Regions from separate parts of the Paenibacillus sp. FSL H8-0548 genome, predicted to be linked through region 2. Evidence: predicted binding sites of a transcription regulator. Region 2 holds the regulator's gene; the other holds the start of a gene.

Region 1 (12,708 bases), 3.3 Mb from region 2:
TCCTCCGCCGACACGAACCGCATACTTCTCCAGCTTGCGGTGACCAGGCGTTGTTTTGCGCGTATCCACCAGACGGACGGGCAAGCCCTCAATCGCCTCAACAAAAGCCCGGGTTTTTGTAGCAATGCCAGAGAGCCTCTGCATTAAATTAAGCGCAAGGCGCTCGCCAGTAAGCAGACTATGCGTACTGCCCTCTACAGTGGCTAGCACTGTACCTTTGTCCACATATTGGCCGTCCTGTACCTTGGCCTCAAATACAAGCAAAGGATCAACAACCTCAAACACAAGCTGAGCGATAGGCAGTCCGGCTATAATGCCGTTTTCCTTCACATGGATGACAGCCTTTGAGCGTGAAGCTCTCGGGATTGTCGTCTCCGTCGTTATATCTCCACTGCCTATATCCTCTGCCAGCCAGCTCTGGATTAGGTCACGCACCTGCGCATCATATCCACCTGTGGTCCACTCAAACATCTTCTATTCGCTCCTCCGTCAGTCCATATAGACGGTGCATCACCGTATGCTTTCTCCAATTCGCATCGTCACGTGCCGGGAAATCCTCTCGATAATGCGCGCCGCGGCTTTCCTCGCGCGAGAGCGCCGATTCTGCAGTAAGCAGCGCACAGGTAAGTAAATTTGCAAACTCATATTCTTCACGCTCTGTCAAAATCGATTGGAATATCGGCAGCTGCCGCTTTAATTCCTCAAGTCCCTTTTCAAGTCCCTTCGCATCACGACGCAGACCCGCGTATCTCACCATAATTTTTTGCAGCTTAAGCCGTCTTTCGACAACTGCTTGAATCGGAGTGCTGCTTCGCTCTGTTTCATTATTGGAAACAGGACGCGTCGTAATCGCTGAAAGCTCGTTAATTCGCTTAACGATTCTTCTGCCAAACACGATCGCTTCCGAAAGTGAGTTGCTTGCAAGCCGATTTGCTCCATGCACGCCGGTTGAAGAAACCTCGCCGCAGGCAAACAAACGCTTAATATTGGTTTCGCCGTTTAAGTCGGTTTTGACCCCACCCATCATATAATGCATGGCAGGAGCTACCGGAATCCAATCCGAGGTCAAGTCAAGACCATATTTCAAGCAATATTCATATATCGTTGGAAAACGATGCTTCACCATATCCGGCGATTCATGCGTAATATCAATATAGACGAAGGTGGACTTGGTTTCTTCCATCTCGCTAACGATGGCGCGCGCCACAACGTCTCTCGGCGCGAGCTCAAGCTGCTCGTGGTAACGTTCCATGAACCGCTCTCCCTTTATATTGCGAAGATAAGCGCCTTCACCGCGAACAGCCTCTGAGATTAGAAACCTAGGCGCTCCCGGATAACATAACGAGGTTGGATGGAATTGAATAAACTCTACGTCCTGAATATATGCGCCTGCCCGGTAAGCCATCGCAATGCCATCGCCAGTAGCAACCTCAGGATTTGTGGTATAGCGGTAGAGCTGCCCTGCACCGCCGGAGCTTAGTATAACTGCCTTGCCCCGTATAAATAGTCTTTGTCCGCCTGGCTTCTGCACAATAACACCACAGCATTCACCGTCCTGCGTGACAAGATCAATAACAAAATGATCATCCCATACCTCTATCTTGGGGTTAGCAACCGCATTCTCCGAAAGCGCACGAACGATTTCAAAGCCAGTAGCATCTCCATTAGCATGCAAAATTCGCCGCTGACTATGCGCCCCTTCCTTCGTTAACGCAAATTCTCCATTTTCCAGATCGAATTGCGTACCCATTTGAATCAAGCTGCGGACACCTTTAGGCCCTTCATGAACAAGTACATCAACAGCAGCATCCGAGCATAAACCAGCACCTGCCACTAGCGTATCCTGTCTATGATAAACTGGAGAATCCTCATCAGAAATAACCGCGGCGATTCCGCCTTGAGCGTAACGGGTATTGCTATCCATAAGTGATTTCTTAGTAATCATAAGCACAGAATTATGCTCACTTGCCCGTATAGCGGTAAAAAGACCGGCAATGCCGGCCCCGATAACTATGACATCTTTTTCAATCACCGGCAGCTCACTCAGCTGCACATCAACTAAATATCTAGGGATCATTAGGGCTCCTCCAAGCGTAGACGGCAAAAAGCCGACCATTGGCTGCATCGCTTACGTTTCAGAATGAAATATAAGCAGAATGACAAATACAATACACAAACCTTATATTACATACACAGGAGTAGCGCATGCTACTTCACTAGTAGCATGCGCTCTAAGGACAAACGAGCCTGATCCGCAACATGCGGCGGTACATAAATTTGAGGCTGCATCGTTTCTAGACATTTCACGAGCTTCTTCAAGTTATTTACCTTCATGTTGGGACAAACCAAATATTTGGATGCAAAATGAAACGTCTTGCCCGGGCTGTCCAAACGAAGCTGATACCCTGTTCCGTCCTCTGTGCCTACGATAAATTGCTGGCATTCCGATTCTTTGCAATATTTAATGATGGCGGTTGTACTCCCTACAAAATCACCAAGCGCAACGACCTCCGGACGGCATTCTGGATGAACAACAAATTGCGCGTCTGGATACTTGACTCTCATCTCTTCAACGTCTTTAACCGTCAGCATATCATGAGTGTTGCAGTAGCCTTCCCAGATGATCATCTTCTTATCGGTATGCTGCTGCACATAGTGACCGAGGTTTTTGTCTGGAACCCAGATCACCTCGTCACCCTCTACGGAGTTCACTACCTTGACTGCATTCGCTGAAGTACATACGATGTCGGTCTCGGCTTTAATATCAGCAGAGGAGTTGATGTACGTGACGACTTTTGCGTTCGGATGCTTTGCTTTCAGCTGACGCAGTCCGTCAACGTTCACCATGTCTGCCATCGGACAGCCGGCACGCTCATCGGGAATGATAACCGTCTTGTTTGGTGCCAAAATTTTAGCGCTCTCACCCATGAAATGAACGCCGCAGAAAACGATGACATCAGCATCGGTTTGAGCAGCCTTCTGAGCAAGCAAAAAGGAATCTCCACGGAAATCCGCTACCTCTTGAATCTCATCACGTTGATAATAATGTGCCAAAATAATAGCGTTCCGTTCTTTCTTCAACTGTAACAACCGTTCACGCAGCTCACGATTTTGCTCAGCCTTGCGTTCCAGTGCCAGTGCTTCCACAGTAGATCCTCTCCTCTTATGAAGGATGGGGTAATACCCATTCCATTTTGCAGCAAGCTCGACTATGTGAATTGATGCACAAACTCAAAAAGCCGCTTACCTATAGTTTAAACCAACAGGGATAAATTCAATTGATTAAGTTTTAATTTACACGCGGCAGATGCTACTGTCAATGTATTAAAGGCCTTTTTCTCCCAGCAATTAAAAATTAATTATTTTGGACCCACTCTCACACCATTAAACACCATTAATCCCCCTGCACACGCCCTCAAGGTGAAACGGCTGTCGCCGTCCTTTGGCGGCGCTTGCGCGTTTCATTCCAGAAATATAGGCGGAGTAAAAGTGTGAAACTTATACTTTCTTATATTTTAAAACAAAACAGGGCCCCTTTCGCAACCAGAAAGAAACCCTCTTCATTTATAAATATGTTAACGTTTCGCCGGATCGTAAGACTGACCAAGTGCCGACGGAGCACTTGAACGACCGACAGCACCTGCTAATACAATTAGCGTTAGTACATACGGCAGCATGTAGAAAAATTCGACCGGAATTTGCTTTGAAAAATCAAATAGCTGCGCAAAGCTTCTAAGCGCTTGAGCCAGTCCAAAGAACATGGCCGCGCCAACAACGCCTAGTGGATTCCATTTTCCGAATATTAACGCCGCAAGCGCAATAAACCCTTGCCCGGAGATCGTATTGTGAGCGAAGCTGCTCGTCGTCGTCAGCGTAATGGTCGCACCGCCAAGACCTGCGAGCGCACCGCTGAGCAATACGCCGATATAACGATATTTTGCAACACTAATCCCAACCGTGTCTGCCGAGCTGGGATGCTCGCCCACCGCGCGAAGACGCAAGCCAAAGGGGGTACGGAATAAAACAAAATAGCTGATCACTGCAATCGCGAGTACGATATACGTCGTTGGATAGGCAGTGAAAACCGCTTTACCGAGCAATGGAATATCCGATAAGTAAGGTATCTTCCATTTGTGAAACACATTTGCAAGCTGCGGAGTTTGTCCTGAGCCGTGATATAAGCTCTTCGTTAAGTATAACGACAAGCCGAGCGAGAAAATATTAATAACAACACCAACAACCGTCTGATTCGCTCGGAAGGTAATTGTGGAGATGGCATGCAGAAGCGATACGAGTACACCGTAAATAGCCGCTGCCAAAAAACCGATCCACGGCGAAGCATTGCCAAGACCGGCCTCAATCGCATACTCCGTTCCAACTGCTGCGGCGAAGGCTCCGGATACCATCAAGCCCTCGAGCCCAATGTTCACGACACCTGAACGCTCAGAGTACATGCCTCCAAGTGCTGCAAAGATAAGCGCGGTGGAGAATACGAGCGTTGTATTTATAAGCTGCCCTATGACATCTAGTACATTCATTTTACACCGCCTCTTTCCGCTTGCTTGCCCGTTTATTTAGAAAAGGCTTTAAGAACCACTTCACCAATCCATGCGAAGCAACGAAGAAGATGACGGCGCCAATCACGATGCGCACGACCTCAGGAGGAACGCCTGCCCCAAAGCTCATTCCAGCCGAACCGTAGCTCAAGCCTCCGAACAGGATAGCTCCGAGCAACACGCCAATTGGCGTGTTGCCTCCAAGCAGCGCTACAGCAATACCATCAAAGCCGTAGCCCGGTGAAGCAGCCATAATCGTCTGATTCCCGAATACGCCCAGCACCTCAAATACACCGCCTAGACCGGCGAATACACCGCTTATAAACATCGATTTGACCATCGTGGCATTTACATTCATCCCTGCATACAAAGCGGCATCTGGATTATACCCAACCGCGCGCAGCTCGTAGCCTTGTTTTGTTCTCCATAGCACAATATAGAACAGCACAATACAAACGAGCGCTATAATCGTACCCCAGTGCATACGCGCATTGTCTGTCAGCTTAATCAGCCAGTCGATTTTCACCATCGCTGTATCGGCAATAGGCATCGACTTTTGCTGTCCCTTCTGAATAAGGAACTTGGCTACAATAAAGTTGGCCAAAAACAACGCAATCCAGTTCAACATAATAGAGGAAATAACTTCATTCACACCGCGCTTCGCTTTCAAATAACCGGCAATCCCAGCCCATATGCCGCCAAATACAGCACCTGTAATAATAGCAAGCGGCGCGTGGATATACCAAGGAAGATCCAGCAGCACACCTATGATCGTCGCACCAGTCATCCCCATTACGAATTGTCCCTCTACACCGATATTGAATAATCCGGTACGGAAAGCAAAAGAAACCGCCAATCCAGTGAAAATCAAAGGGGTAATGGCTCGAATAGCCTCCCCGATGTTATAAGGAGAACTAAACAGCCTATCCAGCAAAGACGTATACGCCAAAATTGGATTATAGCCTCCTGCGAGCATAGCAATCGCACCTACGAGCAGGCCAAGAATTATGGCTACACAAGGAATTAGGATAGACGATTTATTGAATATCCTTTTTAAATTTTCCATATCCGCTATCCCCTCTTCCTTGATGCAGCTGCTGCAGACCTGTCGCCAGCCATCATGAGACCAAGCTGCTGGTCATCCCTATGCTCAGCATCCACCTCACCCATCAGCTTGCCTTCATACATGACAGCAATTCGATCAGACAAGGCATAAAGCTCATCGAGCTCAAAGGACACAAGTAGAACCGCCTTACCTTCGTTTCTGGCTTGTATCAACCTCTTATGTACATATTCAATAGCGCCGATATCTAGCCCCCGCGTCGGTTGAACAGCAATAAGCAAATCAGGGTCCTTATGCAGCTCACGTGCAATAATCGCTTTTTGCTGATTACCGCCCGACAATGCGCGTGCATGCGTATGAATGCCTGACGATCGGACATCAAATTCATTGACTAGCTTGTCAGCCAGATTATCCATTGCGCTATAGTCAATAAACAGCGACCGTCCAAACTCCGGTTCAAAATAAGTATTCAAAATCATATTCTCGCTCACTGAAAAATCGAGCACCAAGCCATGCTTATGCCGATCCTCCGGAATATGGCCCACACCAGCGACTGATATTTGCCTTGGCGATTGGTTCGTTATATCTCGGCTATTCAGCTTAACATTGCCGCTATCAACCTTGCGCATCCCCGTGATCGCATATACGAGCTCACTTTGTCCGTTGCCGTCAACACCAGCTATGCCGACGATCTCTCCGGCTCGAATGTTAAAATCAATACCGTTTAATGCATTTCTTCCTTGCCCACCCTTCATCTGCAGAGCATTAACAGACAAAATAACATCACCAAGCTCACGCTTTGTCTTAGTTGCTTCGAAATTCACATCTCTGCCTACCATAAGCTCGGCCAATTGTTTTTCATTCGTTTCATCAGTGGCGACTGTCTTAATGACTTTGCCACGCCGAATAACGGTTACGGAATCTGCAAGCGCCATAACTTCTTTCAATTTATGCGTAATAATAATAATCGACTTGCCTTCCGCCGCCAGACTACGAATAATCTCAATAAGCTCTTCGATTTCCTGTACCGTCAAAACAGCTGTTGGCTCATCAAAAATAACGATCTCCGCGCCGCGATACAACGTCTTCAAAATCTCCACACGCTGCTGGGTACCTACCGTTATATCTTTAACCCGCGACTGCGGATCTACTTTCAGACCATAGCGTTCGGATATTTCCCTAACCTTCTCGTTTGCGAGCTTATAATCGATTTGCATGCCTTTAATGGGCTCATTGCCAAGCACAATATTTTCGGTTACCGTAAATGGCTGCACCAGCTTAAAGTGCTGATGCACCATTCCAATGCCTAAATCGATAGCCTTCGACGCGCCTTCGATGACGGTTTGCTCGCCATTAATCCATATCTCGCCCTCATCAGGCTGATATAAACCGAACAATATGTTCATGAGCGTCGACTTCCCTGCCCCATTCTCACCAAGCAGCGCATGAATTTCGCCTTTCTTCAATTCTAAATCGATCGAATCATTGGCTACCAATCCAGGAAACCGCTTTGTAATCCCCTTTAAATGCACAGCCGTCAGGCTCCGGTCCATGCCACATCACCTCCCCGTTTTTTACGCTACGAGTATATGAAACACCAACTTGGTTACCAATGGATGCAGAAAACTATGCAGTAGGCACCTTAATTTCGCCGCTAATAATTTTTTCTTTGTATTTGGCTACTTCTGCAAGTACATCTTCCGGAAGGTTTTTAGTCGTTTCAGGCAATCCTACTGCATCATCCTTCAAGCCGAGCTTTTGTATTTTGCCGCCAGCAAACGTACCAGCAATGACATCTTTAGATATTTTATGAACGGCCGCCTCTACGCCCTTCATCATCGAAGTAAGCGTCACCTCATCACCATACTCGAGCGACTGATCTTTATCTACGCCAATAACCCAAACGTCATCGCCTGCAGATTTGCGGGCTATCGCTTCATTGAATACACCGTTGCCCGTTGCACCTGCAGCGTGAAAAATAATATCGACACCAGCATCATACATCGTTGCTGCAGACAATTTACCAAGATCAGGCTTGCCGAAATCACCCGCATAGTCAATCTTTACTGTTGCATCTGGTTTAACCGCCGCTACACCAGCTTTAAAGCCAACCTCGAAATTTTTGATAACGGGAATTTCCATTCCGCCTACAAAGCCAATTTTGTTTGTTTTGGTCATCAGGCCAGCAACGACACCAACCAAGAATGAACCTTCATTCTCAGCGAATACAATCGAAGCAACATTCGGGACCTCAATAACGCTGTCTATAACAGCTAGCTTAGCATTCGGGTTCTCAGCAGCCACTTTAGCAAGTGCGTCATTGAACAAGAAACCAATACCCCAAGTAAGATCGTAGCCCTCTTTAACGAAGCTGTTCAGGTTCGGCTCCAAATCTGCCTCGCCTTTGCTTTCCAAGAACTTCGTGTCTGCACTTGTCTCAGCTGTTACTCTTTGCAGAGCTTCCCAAGCGCTTTCGTTAAAAGATTTATCATGTACGCCGCCAACGTCAGTAACCATTCCAATTTTAATGCCTTTACCCGTTTCATCAGATACTACTTTCGTACCACCGTTTGTAGCTGAACCACCCTCATTATTTTTCTTCGCTCCGCAAGCTGACAACACCAGCGTCAATGCAATCATCATAACGAGCATAAAGCTAAATGTTTTTTTCATGTGTTCATTCTCCCTTGCTCCATTTTAGCGAAAGATGTACAGCCCCTCTCGTCTTCTTATTCTTCCTATTTCTAGCCGCGATTATTTCATTATCGTTACATGAAATTAAACACGAACGATTGATATATGACATATGTATTGTTACTGACAAAAAAAATAGGCCGTCCCACTACTCATAACAAGTAGCAGGACGACCTATTAGCCGTTAAAAGAAAATCTATTCGTTCTTATCCGGATCTTCGGAATCTTGGCGTTTCTCAAGACTAGGCGCTTTAATTTCATCCTGTTCCCGAGTTTGTATGCGAACCTTAACATCTCCAATAGTCTCAACTACTGGTTCTGTAGTAGGTTCAACTACAGCTGTGGATTCCTCAGAAGTGGTTGGTCCGCCTTCTAAAGTGCCTGTTTCAACCAACCGTTTGATTTGCTCCATTTCAAGCGTTTCCTCATTAAGCAGCGTTTGAGCAATCAAATGCATTTCCTTGCTCTTCTCTGTCAATAGGTTCTTCGCTCGTTCGTAGCAATCATTCGTGATGGCTTGCATTTCTTGATCGATCTCATAAGCAATCGCATCAGAGTAATTTTGTTCGTGACCGATATCACGACCAAGGAATACCTGGCTTTGCGAGCTGCTGCCAAACTGCATTGGTCCAAGCTTGTCGCTCATACCATATTCCATAATCATAGCGCGCACGATGCTCGTTGCTTGTTTAAAGTCACTGTATGCGCCTGTGCCGATTTCGCCGATAAACAGCTCTTCCGCTACACGCCCAGCAAGCAAGCCTGTAATTTTATCAAGAAGTTCCGGCTTGGTTACAAGCATACGGTCTTCCTTCGGAAGCATAATGACGTATCCGCCAGCACGACCACGAGGAATAATTGTTACCTTGTGCACCATATCAGCATGCTCAAGGAAGAATCCTGCAATCGTATGCCCTGCTTCATGATAGGCAACAATCCGCTTCTCACGATCACTAACGACACGGCTCTTCTTCTCCGTACCGACAATAATACGATCAATCGCATCATCAACCTCAACCATAGCGATATCCTTTTTATTGCGGCGAGCTGCAAGAAGCGCTGCTTCATTAAGTAAATTTTCTAGATCAGCACCACTGAAACCAGTAGTGCGTCTAGCGATCACTTCAAGCTTAACATCCTTAGCCAGCGGCTTATTGCGTGCATGCACTTTAAGCACAGCTTCACGGCCTTTCACATCTGGACGGTCAACCGTAATTTGACGGTCAAAGCGGCCTGGACGCAGTAATGCCGGATCGAGAATATCTGGACGGTTCGTTGCAGCAATAATGATAATACCTTCGTTAGCGCCAAAGCCATCCATTTCAACGAGCAATTGGTTGAGTGTTTGCTCACGCTCATCGTGCCCGCCGCCAAGACCGGCGCCGCGCTGACGACCTACCGCATCAATCTCATCGATAAAAATAATACATGGTGCATTTTTCTTAGCATTCTCAAACAAATCACGCACACGGGATGCGCCGACACCGACAAACATCTCTACGAAATCAGAGCCTGAAATACTAAAGAATGGTACGCCTGCCTCACCTGCTACTGCACGGGCTAGCAAGGTTTTACCTGTACCTGGAGGACCAACAAGCAATACGCCCTTCGGTATGCGTGCGCCTACCAGGTTGAATTTGCGCGGATCCTTCAAGAAGTCAACGACCTCAATGAGCTCTTGCTTCTCCTCGTCTGCTCCAGCGACATCTTCAAATGTAATACGTTTTTTCTCATTATCATAAAGCCGCGCTTTGCTCTTGCCAAAGTTCATCACTTTGCCGCCGCCGCCCTGAGCTTGATTCATCAAGAAGAAGAACAAGACAAAAATAATAATGAACGGAATAATGGAAGTCAGGAATGTTAGCCAAATGCTTGGCTGCTTCATTTCCTGATTCTCTAAGGCGAATCCATACTGCTTCGACCATTCTTGAATCTTAGCCTCAGCGCTGACGCCGGTCCTCGATACGAATTGATCATTTTCTGCGTCTGCAGGCTTCACTTTATATTTACCGGAAACAAAATAAGATTGGTTCTCATACCTAACACTTAACTCTTTAACATTTCCCGATTCAATAGCTGTAACGAGCTCGTCGTAACGCAATCCCACGGTTGTGTTGTTTTGGCTGCTGATAAATTGAAAAATCCCAACGGTCACCAAAAATATAATTAAATAAAAACCAGTATTACGGATGATCCGATTCATCCCCAACCTCCTCTCAGGCACTTAAAATATTTTACCATAGCATGACTTTCCATAACAATAGAGGTATACGGAGAAGGGCATGTACGGGTGAATCGCTATTATTTTTCATACACTTGCGGTTTCAAAATACCAACATAAGGAAGGTTGCGATATTTTTCCGCAAAATCTAATCCATAGCCTACAATAAACTCGTCCGGTAGTGTAAAGCCCTTATAATCAGCCTCAAGCTCAACCGTACGGCGAGCCGGCTTATCAAATAGGGTAACCACTGTAACAGACTTGGAATTACGACGCTCTAAAACATCGATTAAATAGCTGAGTGTCAAGCCGCTGTCAATAATATCCTCAACAATCAGAACCTCGCGACCCTCAACGGAAACATCAAGATCTTTGATGATTTTAACGACGCCTGATGACTTCGTGGACTGACCATAGCTGGATACAGCCATAAAATCAAGCTCAAGCGGCACCGTTATTTCCTTCACAAGGTCTGCCATAAAAATAAAAGCACCCTTTAGAACGCAAATAACGAGCGGATTGCGTCCGCTAAAATCCACACTCAGCTTTGCACCGAGCTCCTTGACCTTCTCACTAATCTGCTGTGCATCGTACAATACTTCTTTAATATCGTTTTGCAAAGTGAAAATCCCCCTACGCCTTAACTATGTTTATGAGTGTACCAGTGCTTCTTATTCGTTTTCTGCCCGTATGAACAACACGTCTTTTGTATGTAATTCCGTAAGCGCAAAATTGGATCTGCGAATACCTGGAATCCACAGCAATCTCCCTGTTGCATCGAATAGTAATGGATATAGCTCTCGCTTTAGCGGGGCGATTTTCTCATCAACGAACATATCTTGCACTTTTTTCGAACCATTTAATCCTAAAACATGAATTCTGTCGCCCGGCCGTCGATTTCGAACGATGAGCGGATATGATAACTTTGAAACATCGAAGCAGGCTTCATATCGCGAAGCAGGCTTACGGCTATCTTGTGAGGCTAAATAGTCGAATTGGAACGACCATCCGCTTTGCTCCACGGTTAGGCTAGCAGTATCCAGGCCCGCCTCGAGCGCATAGTCACTCATATCGTGTATCGTAGGGTGCGATATTCGAAGCCACCGCATCAAACCGTATTCACGAGCACAGAGGATTCCAGCACCAGCATCCATTCGCCATGTTGCAGGCGCTTGAGTAGAAGCAGCCAGTCGCATCGTCTCAATCTGTTCGAAGGATATGTTTTCCGTCTCCTTAGATAGATAACTTAATATTAGTTTAATCAATCTCCTTTGTAAAGCGACGTGGAGACCGAGCAAATCGACACAGCTAATCTCGCATTCATCGGGGGATAATTTAACGAGCTGTGCGAATAACGCTTCGGTTTGCTTCTCCATCCACTCGTCCTCCGCCCCCGCAACCTCAGCAAGCCGCTGAAGCGATTGAGACAATTGCGGATTATGGCGGGATAAATACGGTAAAATATCTAGCCGAATAATATTTCGGAAATAATAGCGTTCATTGTTACTGCTATCCGTGCAGTAAGGGATCTGATGCTCTTGGCAGTAACGCAGAAGGTCTGACTTGTTCATACGAAGCAGCGGTCTAATAAGTTCCACGTTTTTTTCTCTTCTTTTACTAAGAATTCCGGCGAGGCCAGTTAATCCGGTTCCACGGATCACACGCATCAGAACCGTCTCTGCTTGATCGTCCGCATGATGGGCGAGAGCAATTTTTGAAGCCCCGTGCTTTGCAGCAACATCATGCAAAAAAGCGTACCGTCTCACGCGGGACGCAGCCTGCCCCTTCATGCGCGTCTCCTCTATATAAGACGGCATATCAAGACAAGTAGTCTCACATATCACTCCGAGCTGCTTCGCAAAGGCTTGTACGACGAGCAGCTCATGCGCAGACTCCTCTATTCGAAAGCCGTGGTTCGCATGAGCCGCTATAATAGATAGACCGCTTTCCTTAGCAATTACAGAGAGCATATGCAGCAGAGCCATGGAATCAGGTCCGCCGGAAACCGCCACAACAATACGATCTCCACTGGACCACAGTCCGCGCTCCGCTGCCATTTTCTCTAACTCATTCGGCAGATTCATATGTATTTCCTCACCTTCATTTACTGCCGCTAGCTGCTGCTACAGCACATTGCGGAGCAGCCAGTAAACGGATGTTCCAAGCAGCACTGC
Region 2 (12,708 bases):
AATTTTGTTAAACTACAGTTATCAGGCGGTATTCTTAACGAAGCTGCACTGAGATGATTAAACATTTGTGAATGATTGGTAATGCACACTCTGCTCTGAGCCGTAGGGACCGAGACAGAAGGAAGCACAATAAGCAAACGTTTCCTTTTCGCTTTGGGGACCTTTTTAGCAGCGGCTAAAAGGTTTTTTTGTGCTTATCCTATCATTGAAAAGGGGATGAAGCTGATGAGGAAACGACTGACGATTACAAAATTAAAGAAGATGAAGCAGGAACGCAATGCGATTTCCGTATTGACAGCTTATGATTATCCTTCAGCTAAGCTCGCTGAGGAAGCAGGAATTGACGTTATACTTGTTGGCGATTCACTTGGGAATGTTGTGCTTGGTTATGATACAACGATACCTGTGACGATCGACGATATTATTTATCATACAAGAGCGGTTGCTAGGGGAGCGCGGGAAACCTTTATCGTTGCGGATATGCCTTTTATGACCTATGGCATTGGAAGAGAAGCAACGATGCGCAATGCAGCAAGAATTATGCAAGAAGGCGGAGCTCAGGCGCTTAAGCTTGAAGGTGGAGCAGATATTGCTGCTGATGTCGAGGCGCTGGTGAAGGCTGGAATTCCTGTAATGGGGCATATCGGTCTAACACCACAATCTGTACACCAGCTTGGAGGCTACAAAGTACAAGGCAAGCTGGACGCAGAAGCGGAAAAGCTCATTAATGATGCTAAAGCTTTAGAACAAGCAGGCGCTTTCAGTATTGTTCTAGAGCTTGTGACAGAGCCGCTTGCAGCGATGATCAGTGATGCACTCACGATTCCGTTAATTGGAATAGGCGCGGGTCGCGGCTGTGATGGCCAAGTACTCGTTTATCATGATATATTGCAATATTCATCACCGTATTTTGAGAAAAAGTTTGTGAAAACCTATGCTGATATCGGTACAACCATTAGAGATGCCATTCATTCCTATGTAGACGACGTGAAGAAGGGCTCTTTTCCAGCAGAGGAACATGTGTTTGCAGCTGATACTGCTGCTTTTCCGACGCTGTACGGCACCGCGCAAGAGCAGGAGAACAGCAAAGAATCAAAGGATAAAGCTCCAAGTAAAACGGAGGCTCGTCTCCTATGATCATTTGTCGAACCAAGCATGAGCTGAAACAGCACTTGTCCAGCTTTCGCAATGAGAATAAAGGGATTGGCTTCGTTCCAACGATGGGCTTCCTGCATGAAGGCCATGCTTCCCTTCTGCGTCAAGCCGCTGCAGAAAATAATATTTCTGTGCTTAGTATTTTTGTCAATCCACTGCAATTTGGCCCTAATGAAGATTTGGATCGTTATCCACGAGACGAGGAGCGCGATTTAGCATTGGCCGAAGCTTGCGGCATCGATCTTGTTTTTATTCCATCTGTTCAAGAAATGTATCCAGAGCGGCCGCTAACATCAGTCATCGTAAATCAAGTAACAGATCGTTTATGCGGTGCTTCCAGACCTGGACATTTTGACGGGGTTGGAACGGTCGTAAGCAAGCTCTTCCATCTGGTATCACCAGATCGTGCTTATTTTGGCATGAAGGATGCTCAGCAGGTAGCTGTCATTCAGCAGATGGTCAATGATCTTAACTTTTCAGTTCAAATTGTGCCAAGTCCAATCATACGGGAGCCAGATGGACTTGCGCTAAGCTCAAGAAACGTATTTTTAAATGCAGAGCAGCGTGTACAGGCTGTTGTCTTATCGAAATCGCTGGAACAAGCATCGAAGTGGGCGAATGAACCTGAGATGACTATAGAGCGTCTCGAGACGCTGGTGAAGGAACAAATAAGCAAGGCTGGCGAAGCGGAAATCGATTATGTTGAATTGCTGAAATATCCTTCCTTGCAAGCGCCTGACGCTAATTCAGCCATAGCTACGTTCAGTCAGCCATTGATTCTTGCTTTAGCTGTGAAATTTGGCGCGACGCGCCTGATCGATAACCGAATTATTGAGACATCGGAGGTGAATTTGCATGTTTAGAACGATGATGAAATCGAAGCTGCACCGGGCTACTGTAACAGAAGCGAATTTGAACTATGTAGGCAGCATTACCATTGATGAGGATTTGATGGATGCCGCTAACATATGGGAAAATGAGAAGGTTCAGATCGTAAACAATAATAATGGCGCTCGTTTTGAGACATATGTGATTACGGGTGAGCGCGGTTCGGGCGTCATTTGCTTGAATGGTGCTGCAGCAAGGCAAGTGCAGCCAGGAGATCAAGTCATTATTATTTCCTATGCCATGATGACGGAAGCAGAAGCAAGAGAGCATAAGCCAGTCGTAACCATTCTTGATGCGAACAATCGCCCGCTGCAAAAATTAGATAAAGAGCTGCACGGCGTAATTTTATAGCTTTCTCATTTGGCAACAAAAATCCCTGAGTTATGTAACGAATGGGATGCCGTATGAAAAGCAGCTTAATAACAAAAAATGAACATAACACTCCTTAATTCTATGGCGAAGGCGGGATGCGGTATGTTCCAGCATATGTTCTCATCAATGAATGACATGCTTAATCAAATTATTGAACAGTATGAAAGTGCAGGCACGATGGAAAGGCAGCAGTATAAAGAACAAATGCTTGAGCTTAAAAAAATGAGCGATACGTTTATTGAGCAGTGGCTTGAATTCGAGGAGAAGTACGCTGATTTCAATGAGGAGCATGGTGAGCCTGAATCAGCACATGAGGCTGCTTCAGTACCAGCACAGCAAAGTATGCCTCCTGCAGTTGAAGCAGTACCTTGCAATTTGTCAGACATGGAAATTACCGATGAGCTTGCAGCAACGATCTCAAAGGGACAAGGCTATTATAAGTTATTTATGTTCTCACATGCAGCGCAGCAATTTCAAGTAGTTATTATGCAGTCACCGGAATGTAATCTGGCTAGGTTGTTTTTGGGAATGACGAATATGCATTTGCAAAATTGGAGTGAGGCTCAGCGACATTTTCAATTGTTGATTTCATTAACGGACTTTCCCAAATGGCTGGCTATGGGCTATAATGCGCTAGGGTGCATTCAAGCGGTGCGAATGAATTTGGCACAAGCTGAGCAGCTATTTCGCAAAGCTCATGAGGTTTGTCCCAGCTTCAAGGACCCGCTGAATAACTTGAAATCATGTCAAGAAACACCTAAGCAATTATCATTATATTTCGGAAGCACGGAGCTGTGCTGTTTGTGAGAGGATCGGGGAATAAATGAAATTTGCAGTATTGGATTTAGAAACGACGGGACATAGCTCGGAGGATGACATTTTGCAGGTTGGGCTTGTCATTGTTTCCGATGAGCTGGAAATTATCGATACGTTTAATTCCTTTGTTCGGCCTAACATCCCGATACCGGCTTTCATTACACAATTAACGGGCATTGATGAAGCGGTCGTTGCGGATGCACCAACTCTTAAAGAAGTGATAAAGAAGTTAGTTCCGTTGTTAGAGGATACCGTGCTCGTTGCCCATAATGTCGGCTTTGATGCCGGCTTCTTGAACCAAGCACTAGGACGCTGTGGCAAACGTTCCTTTGCTGGTCGCAGGCTAGACACAATTGAACTGCTTCGCATTTTATATCCAACAATAAATACGTACCAGCTTGGAGCTGTTTCCGAGATTTTCGGTATACCGCATGATCAGCATCACCGTGCCGACAGCGATGCGAAGGCAACCGCATTATTGCTGATCGAATCGGTAAAAAAGCTTCGCAAAATGCCGCTGCTCACTTTGCAGCGGCTATCTGCGCTTGTAGATGACGGCAGTGACCTTAGCTGGTTTATTAAGCATACTCAGCAGCAAATGGAGTACAGCACGGTGTTCGAATCGAACGAATACGATTACTTTAATCAATTCGCCCTCAAGGTTCGGGAATGGAGCGATGAGCAGCCACCGCGCTCAGGCAGCAGCAACGCTTTGCCGCTGACGGATGTCTCCTTTGATAATTATTTGGCTGACGTAAGAGAGCGTTTCCTCCAGAAGTTTGAGAATTACGAGGAAAGAGAAGCACAAGTAGCCATGTTTCAAGAAGTTTATAGTGCTCTCAATCAAAATCAGCATCTGCTTATTGAAGCAGGTACAGGCACAGGGAAATCGCTCGGCTATTTGATCCCCGCGTTATATTACGGAATCCAGAACGGGAAAAAAGTCGTAGTCAGCACTCATACCATCAATTTGCAGGAGCAGCTTCGTCAGCGTGACCTGCCCTTGCTTGAAGAAATTTTGCCTTTTGAGTTCAAAGCGTCCATATTTAAAGGCAGAGGGAATTACTTATGTCTGCGTAAGTTTGAGGGGAAAATTAATACGAAGGATTTAGTGTCTCCGATTGAAGACACGGTTACGGCTGCGCAAATGGTCGTATGGCTAGGTGAAACGGAGACGGGAGATCAGGAGGAGCTGAACTTTGGCAACAAAGGGGCTGATTTTTGGTCGACGGTTGCGAGTGATACCGATTCTTGCCTAAACAGAGCCTGTCCATGGTTCAAGAGATGCTTCTACCACAGAGCGAAGCATGAATCGAATATCGCAGATGTTACGATTACGAATCATTCGATGCTGTTCACAGACATTCAAGCCGATCATCGATTACTTCCTGCATACACACATCTCATTATTGATGAAGCACATCATGTTGAAGAAGTTGCCGGTAAACATCTTGGCATGCAAATTAATTATTTTACGCTGACTCAAGCGGTTGTTCGGTTATTTAAAGATAACCGCTCAGGGCTGCTGCCAGCACTGCGTCAGAAGCTTATGTACGAGGATGATGCGCATCAAGCTTCATGGCTGGAAACCATTGATACCGTAATTCCTATTTTCCAAGAAATCAAGGAGCATTGGGATAAGCTCTTCGAGATGTTTTATAGCTTTACCTCTACCTCATCCGATGGCCCTACGGAAAACGGACAGTCTGTATGCCGCTTGAAGAAGAACGAGCTGCCAGCAAGCTGGGAAGATGGAGTAACAGTTGAAGGCAATCTTCATACCGAGCTTAATCGGGTAATCCGAACCGTGGATAAAATGGTAACCGACATTAAGGATCGTGTTGATGATACGAGCATTCAAGCGATTATTACCGATCTAAACGGTGCAACTCGTGATTTATCACGTCTTAAGGATGAGCTGCGCACGTTTATTAAGCTTGACCTCGCGGATTCTGTTTTTTGGATTGAAGCGAACAATGTGTATCGCTACCGTTCGGTGCAATTGTATGGTGTTCCTGTAGACGTTAGTGCTCAGCTACAAAAGTACTTTTTCGACGTCAAGGAAAGCATCGTTCTAACGTCTGCAACGCTAACCGTTCAAAAATCATTTCAATATGCAGCAGAGCAGCTTGGATTAGTAGGGTATGAAGAGCTGGGGAGATTAAAAACAGTGCAGCTGCCATCTCCCTTTAATTATAGAGAACAAGCGCTTGTCGTCATTCCAAGAAACTTCCCTATCTTAAAGGGAGCGGCTGTAGATGACAAGTATATGGAAATGCTCGTAAATTCTCTTGCAGACTCCGCTAAGGAAACGAAAGGCAGAATGCTTGTGCTGTTCACTTCCTATCGTATGCTCAAGCAGGTTTACGAACCGCTTAAAGAGAAGCTGAGCATGGCAGGCATTCAAGTTTTGGGTCAAGGTATCGACAGCGGAAATCGGACAAAGCTTACAAGACGTTTTAGACAAACGCCGGAATCGGTACTGCTTGGCACGAGCAGCTTCTGGGAGGGCGTAGATATTCCAGGAGAAGCGCTAATTTGTTTAGCTATTGTCAGGCTGCCATTCCAACCGCCGAATCATCCATTAGTAGAGGCGAAGGCAGAGATGCTTCAGCGGCAAAAGCAAAATCCTTTCATGAAGCTGTCCATCCCACAAGCTGTCATTCGCTTTAAGCAAGGCTTTGGGAGATTAGTGCGGACAACGCAGGATAAAGGCATCGTTATTATTTATGATACTAGAATTATTGATACTTTTTATGGAAAGCACTTCCTGTATTCTTTGCCTGGTCCCAAAATCGAAACGATGCATAGTGATCAAATGGTGCTGCGAATGCGGGAATGGCTTTCGGACGGAAATCATGCTGAACCGCTAAGCATAAAGGAAGCGTCCAGTGTAGAGGAGGATAAACGATGAAGCAGACGAAAATATCGGAGGCTGTTGTGAGAAGGCTGCCGATTTATCTTCAAGTATTAAACGAAATGCATAGTCGTGAAATTCAAACCATTTCTTCACAGGATCTAGGCGTTAAGCTTGATTTGAATCCCGCTCAAATTAGGAAGGACCTTGCCTATTTTGGCGAGTTTGGCCGTAAGGGCGTAGGATATGATGTCGTATATCTGATCGAGAAGATTCGTCAAATATTAAAGGTTGATCGGACAATCAAGGTTGCTTTGGTAGGGGCCGGCAACCTTGGTCACGCTTTGTGCAATTATAATAAATATTCGAAAGATAATATGCAAATTACGGCTGTATTCGACGATCATCCAGACAAGATCGGATCGAGTATTAATAATTTGACGGTTCAACCCATGAGTGCGTTAATCCAAACGGTTTCTGAGCAGAAAATTCGCATAGGCATTATTACTGTGCCCGCTCATGAGGCGCAAAGTGTTGCGAATCAGTTCGTAAATGCAGGTGTGGAAGGGATACTTAATTTTGCACCTGCTATTTTGCGCGTACCGGACGAAATCAGAATACAAAATGCCGATTTTACGAAGGAATTACTTAGCTTGGCATATTATTTAGTGAGAGAGGGAGAGCTGAACAATGAGTCAGATTTGGATTGAAAATGGATTTTTTGTAACGATGGATGACGCAAAGCCTTCATTTAAGGGACATATGGTTGTGACGAATGACCGTATCACATACATAGGAACGGATGCGCCGACAGAACTTTCAGAAGGGGTTCTGAAGATTGACGGAAGCAAGCTTGCTTTTATGCCTGGTCTTATTAATACACATGGACATGCGGCGATGAGTTTGCTGCGTGGCTATTCGGATGATCTAAACCTTCAAGTATGGCTGGAGCAGAAGATGTGGCCGATGGAAGGGAAATATGTTGATCAAGACACTCGTGCAGGAAGCGCTCTTGCGATTGTTGAAATGCTGCGTTCAGGGACTACGGCTTTTGTTGATATGTATGATCGGATGGACCAGGTTGCACAGATGGTTGAGCAAAGCGGAATTCGCGGCGTTCTAACTAGAGGTGTAATCGGTCTATGTTCTAAGGAAATTCAAGATGCCAAGCTTTCAGAGGCAATTGCATTCGCACGCGATTGGAACGGGAAGGCTGATGGCCGGATTACAACGATGATTTCGCCTCATGCTCCGTATACATGTCCGCCAGAGTACATCGAACGTTTCGTTCAAGCGGCACATGATTACAATTTACCGCTGCATACTCATATGTCTGAAACATTATTTGAAGTCGAGCAAAATGTTCGTGATTACGGTGTTCGTCCGGTTGAGCATTTGGATCGCCTAGGATTCTTCTCTCGTCCCAGCTTGGTTGCTCACGCTGTTCATTTAAATGATGAAGAAATTGAGATTCTTGCCGCTAAAAATGTTGCCGTATCTCATAATCCTGTAAGCAACCTTAAGCTTGCAAGCGGTGTAGCGCGTGTACCTGATTTACTTCGTGCTGGAGTTACCGTTTCCCTTGGTACAGACAGCGTTGCCAGCAACAATAATTTGGATTTATTTGAAGAAATTCGTTTTGCTGCGCTGCTGCATAAAGGTGTTTCCGGAGACCCTACAACTATTCCCGCTCTAGAAGCGTTAAAAATGGGTACCGTTTATGGGGCAAAATCGGTTTGGCAGCAGGACAATCTCGGAAGCTTGAAGGCAGGCATGAAGGCTGACTTTATAGCTATTGATATCGAGCAGCCGCATTTTTATCCTAAGACGGATATGATCTCCCATTTGGTTTATTCAGGCTCGGGCAGAGATGTTAAGCATGTGTGGGTGAATGGACAGCAGGTATTGAAAAATGGCGAGTGCACGTTACTTGACGAGGAGAAAATCCGCTATGAGGCTCAAGCGAGCTTCGAGCGCTTGCTGCAGAACTAATGCGCGCTACAGCTAGAAAACGCCGGTCGTTTATGACAATGCAGCGCTGGCTGTTTGCTGTCGTTGCGAGTCTAATACTAATCTTCACTGGTGTCTTTGTATACTTTAGAGATATTCAACAGCCACAATGGCTAGAGGCTAAGGAGGCAAAGCAGCAGGCCACTCAATTTGCTGACCTTGCCAGTGTCGAAAAGGTTTATCGTCATATTTGGAATAAAGAAAGCTGGATTGTTCAAGGCAGCAATCAGCAGGATGAAGAGATTTACGTATGGTTGTCTGAGGATCAGTCGCCAGTGTCGTCTCTAGCTGCTGAAGGTGTAACGAAGGAACAAATCAGCGATGAATTCAAAAAGAAGAAGCAGGATGCAGACATCATACGAATTCAACCGGGTTTGTTTGATGATGTGCGAGTCTGGGAAGTCTATTATAGAGATGGCGACAGCTCTATACATTATTACTATGACTTCTACAAATTCGATAATGGGGCTTTTATTGATTCGTATAAGTTACCTGCCAAGACGGAGCCGTGAGGCTCCGTTTCCTTATATTGATAGACGAATCCCGCCTATTTTCATGATATACTTTCGTATAGCGGAACTGATATACGGAATGCTCATATAAAATACTGCGGGAGGGATTTTGATTATGATGAAACCGCGAATGATACCAGTAATGATAACTGCAGCGATAACAGCTGTTGTTTTATTTGGCGGATGGGCAATTTATAATCAAGTAGCCGTTGCAGCGCCTTTAGAGCAAGTGATGAACGACATCCCTGGTGTAGTTGCATCAGAGAAACCGGTAATGAATCGGGAGCAAGTGAGCATTCAACTCGAATTGGCTGCAGATGCCGATCTTAAAGACGTTTATCAAAGCATTGCATCAAATGGAAAAGCTGTATTTGGTGATCGAAAGCTAGTTTTATCGTTTAAGAATGATAAAAGCAAGCAAATTGACGAGCTGTGGAATAACTCTTTATTTGAAGTTGCAGAAGCTATGGAGACCAGTACGTATTCCAATATTCCCGATGCTATGAACGAAGCAGCTAAATCACTAAAAGACGTTACGGTAACAACTGCACTTGATGAAACGAACGTTTATATAACGATAAAAGATACAGAAGCAGTAAAATATGTTGTACTCCCACGTAAATCTACTCAGTTGGAGGCGTGGTAATATGCGGAAATATAAACTTGAAATGGCGATAGGCTTCCTGCCTGTTTTTATCGGCTTTTTTATTTTTATTGGTCAAAATGTTGTTCCAATGCTGTTGCTGGGCTTATTGGGCTTCGCAGTTGTTTATGCCGCTCGAGGAAGAGGGAAGCTAACTGCACTCTCAAGCCAGCAGCGCCGTCCGGATGCTATGTCAGCACCGCTAACCTTCGAGCAGATTGGTGGACAGGAGAGAGCCAAGCAGGAGCTCGTAGAGGCACTCGATTTTTTGGTGCATCAAGAGCAAATTGCTAAGCTCGGCATTCGGCCATTAAAAGGTATTCTACTAGCTGGTCCTCCAGGAACGGGGAAAACGCTTTTAGCTAAGGCTGCTGCACAATATACGGATTCTATTTATTTGGCTGCCTCTGGCAGTGAGTTTGTGGAGATGTATGTAGGTGTAGGAGCTAGCCGTGTACGTGATTTGTTCAAGGAAGCACGCACGAAAGCGAAGAAAGAGAAAAAAAGCAGTGCGGTTATATTTATTGATGAAATTGAAGTCATTGGCGGCAAAAGGGACGGCGGCCAGCAGCGTGAGTACGATCAAACTCTAAATCAGCTGTTGACGGAGATGGACGGTATCTATGCGAATGAATCGCCTCGAATATTACTAATTGCAGCAACGAATCGCAAAGAGATGCTCGACAGCGCACTGCTCCGTCCAGGACGCTTTGATCGCCATATTGGAGTTGAGCTGCCGGACAAGAAGGGCAGACTGCATATCCTTAACATCCATGCAAGCAATAAGCCTATCGAGGATGGGGTAGATCTGGATAGAATAGCGACAGAATCGTTTGGCTTCTCAGGCGCGCAGCTTGAGAGCGTCATGAACGAAGCGGCGATCTATGCGCTGCGGGAAAGCAGAGAGAAAATTGCAGAGAACCATTTATCGATGGCAATAGATAAAGTAATGATGGGCGAGAAGACAGATCGAGAAGCGACGAAGGAAGAAAGAGAGCGAATAGCACTTCATGAGCTGGGCCATGCTATTATGGCTGAGCTGGTTCGACCGGGCAGCGTATCTCAAGTTGCGTTATCTCCACGCGGACAAGCGCTGGGATACGTTCGACATAATCCGCAGCAGGATCAATACCTATATACGAAAGCATTTTTGAATGGTCAAATTATGATCGCGCTTGGCGGTGCTGCTGCTGAGGAATTATTTTATGGCAATCGCAGTACCGGTTCTAGAGGCGACTTTGATCAAGCAATGAATATCGTAAGAACATTAGTCGAATCTGGTTTAACTGATCTTGGCATCATCGATGCTTCCATGATGACGAAGGAAGCTTGGGCTTCCATAAATCGCAGTATATTAGACGAGCTCATGCTGGAAACAAAAGCGATGCTTGAAGTGAAACGAGATGTGTTCACACAGTCATTAGCTACGCTGTTGAAAGAGGAAACGTTGAGCGGTACTGAATTTAGAGCGCTTCTTAGCAAGCACATTGCAGCTTGAAGCGGTTTCATTATTACAATTTGAAGGCGGAGCGTCTGTCCGCCTTCTATTTTTGATGAAAACCGTTATAATGATATTAACGATATTTGCAGTGAATACTTCCGAGTACGTTATAAGAAGTATTCCCAACACATTAAAGGAGCTAATACATTGCATATAAAAACGGTCGGCGTAATAGGAGTAGGAACGATGGGACAAGGCATTGCAGAAATGCTTGCTTCCAAAGGATTGGATGTCATCATCATCGAGCAATCGGACGAGCGCCTGGCTTACGGCAAACAAATGATTGAGCTTAGTCTGGATAAACAAATTGAGAAGTGGGCGCTCACGCAATCGGAGAAGAAGCTGATTATGAATAAAATAGTTCCAAGCTTAAGCTTTGATAAATTAGCAGACTGCGAGCTGGTTATCGAAACGATAACCGAGGATCTTGATCTGAAGAAAGCAGTTTTCGAGGAAATTGATAAAATTTGCGGAGCTAATGTCATTCTTGCAAGCAATACATCAGCCCTTAGCTTGACAGAGCTAGCCAGTGTCACGAAGTATCCGGATCGTGTGATCGGCATGCATTTTATTTATCCCGTATCGAAAATTGACTTGGTCGAAATCGTTCGTGGACTTAAAACTTCAGAAGAGACATTCATAAGAACCAAATATTTTGTGGAAGAAATTATTCATAAAAAAGGAGTCATGGTGTTTGAATCTCCCGGATTCGTTACCTCCCGGCTCATTTGTTTGTTCATAAATGAAGCGCTGCATGTACTCGAGGAGGGCGTCGCATCTGCCGAGGATATCGACAGTGCTATGCGTATCGGCTATTCCTTCCAGCATGGACCGTTTGAAATGTGTGATCGTTTCGGACTCGATTCTGTTCTTGCAGCTCTTGAACGAATGTTCCGCGAATATGGAGAATTAAAATATCGTCCGTCAATCGTACTGAAAAAAATGGTGCGTGCTGGACATCTAGGTGCAAAATCAGGTGTTGGTTTCTTCAAATACGATAAGGATGGGGATCGGATCTAATGAAAGTACTAGTTATCAATGCAGGAAGCTCCTCATTAAAATATCAGCTATACGACATGCGCAATGAATTGGTGCTTGCGAGCGGCCGAGTGGAGCGGATCGGAATGGATTCTTCGATCGTCACTCATGAGCCGGTAGATAAGCCGGAGGTACGCAATGTTAGTGAAATACTAGATCATGTAACAGCCGTGAAACGCGTGATTGATATGCTCACACATCCCGAATTTGGCGCGCTCAGCCATCTAAATGAAATTGATGCAGTAGGACATCGTGTAGTGCACGGCGGTGAAGTGTTTAGCAGCTCCGTGCTTGTTACGCAGGAGGTTAAGCTGGAAATACGCAGATTATTCGATCTTGCTCCACTTCATAATCCTGCTCATATGATGGGGATTTCAGCAGTGGAAACGAATTTGCCGAATGTTCCTCAGGTTGTCGTATTCGATACAGCTTTCCATCAGTCGATGCCAAACACATCTTATTTGTATCCGATACCGACGGTTCTCTACCGTCGACATAAAATTCGTAGATATGGTTTCCACGGAACGTCACATGCTTATGTAAGCACACATGCTGCTGAATATTTGAACAAGCCGCTGGAATCATTGAAAATGATCACTTGCCATATCGGAAACGGTGCAAGCTTGGCTGCAATAATGGATGGAAAATCATTTGATACAAGCATGGGGATGACCCCGCTTGAAGGACTTATGATGGGGACCAGAAGCGGCGATATTGATCCAGCTATCGTACCTTTTGTCATGAATAAAGAAGAATTGACTTTGAATGAGGTTAATTCTATGCTTAACAAGCATAGCGGTATGCTTGCGATTTCAGGAATCAGCAGCGACATGCGTGAGGTAACTGAAGCGATGCTTGAAGGCGACAAAAACGCCAAGCTAGCTTTTGATATGTATGCCTATCGAGTGAAAAAATA

Evidence for each region. The regulator Rex, encoded in region 2, represses fermentation and respiration genes when NADH is low (regulators of the CRP and FNR family bind a similar motif). The targets are predictions, from matches to a motif close to TTGTGAAATATTTCACAA.
Region 1: the regulator Rex is predicted to act here: its motif matches at 3,212-3,229, upstream of nadA (quinolinate synthase NadA).

What each region holds. Positions count from the first base shown of each region.
Region 1 covers NZ_CP152049.1:63,943-76,650, reverse strand. The annotation lists gene nadC (carboxylating nicotinate-nucleotide diphosphorylase) at 1-471, opposite strand, end outside; gene nadB (L-aspartate oxidase) at 464-2,077, opposite strand; gene nadA (quinolinate synthase NadA) at 2,209-3,147, opposite strand; gene MHI37_RS00335 (ABC transporter permease) at 3,576-4,538, opposite strand; gene MHI37_RS00330 (ABC transporter permease) at 4,540-5,622, opposite strand; gene MHI37_RS00325 (ABC transporter ATP-binding protein) at 5,628-7,172, opposite strand; gene MHI37_RS00320 (BMP family protein) at 7,246-8,292, opposite strand; gene ftsH (ATP-dependent zinc metalloprotease FtsH) at 8,510-10,516, opposite strand; gene hpt (hypoxanthine phosphoribosyltransferase) at 10,615-11,154, opposite strand; gene tilS (tRNA lysidine(34) synthetase TilS) at 11,206-12,618, opposite strand; gene MHI37_RS00300 (serine/threonine protein kinase) at 12,658-12,708, opposite strand, start outside.
Region 2 covers NZ_CP152049.1:4,090,117-4,102,824, reverse strand. The annotation lists gene panB (3-methyl-2-oxobutanoate hydroxymethyltransferase) at 226-1,137, shown strand; gene panC (pantoate--beta-alanine ligase) at 1,134-2,018, shown strand; gene panD (aspartate 1-decarboxylase) at 2,011-2,394, shown strand; gene MHI37_RS17490 (hypothetical protein) at 2,518-3,222, shown strand; gene dinG (ATP-dependent DNA helicase DinG) at 3,239-6,145, shown strand; gene MHI37_RS17480 (redox-sensing transcriptional repressor Rex) at 6,142-6,798, shown strand; gene MHI37_RS17475 (amidohydrolase) at 6,779-8,080, shown strand; gene MHI37_RS17470 (DUF5590 domain-containing protein) at 8,113-8,610, shown strand; gene MHI37_RS17465 (hypothetical protein) at 8,726-9,256, shown strand; gene MHI37_RS17460 (AAA family ATPase) at 9,258-10,751, shown strand; gene MHI37_RS17455 (3-hydroxyacyl-CoA dehydrogenase NAD-binding domain-containing protein) at 10,800-11,774, shown strand; gene MHI37_RS17450 (acetate kinase) at 11,774-12,708, shown strand, end outside.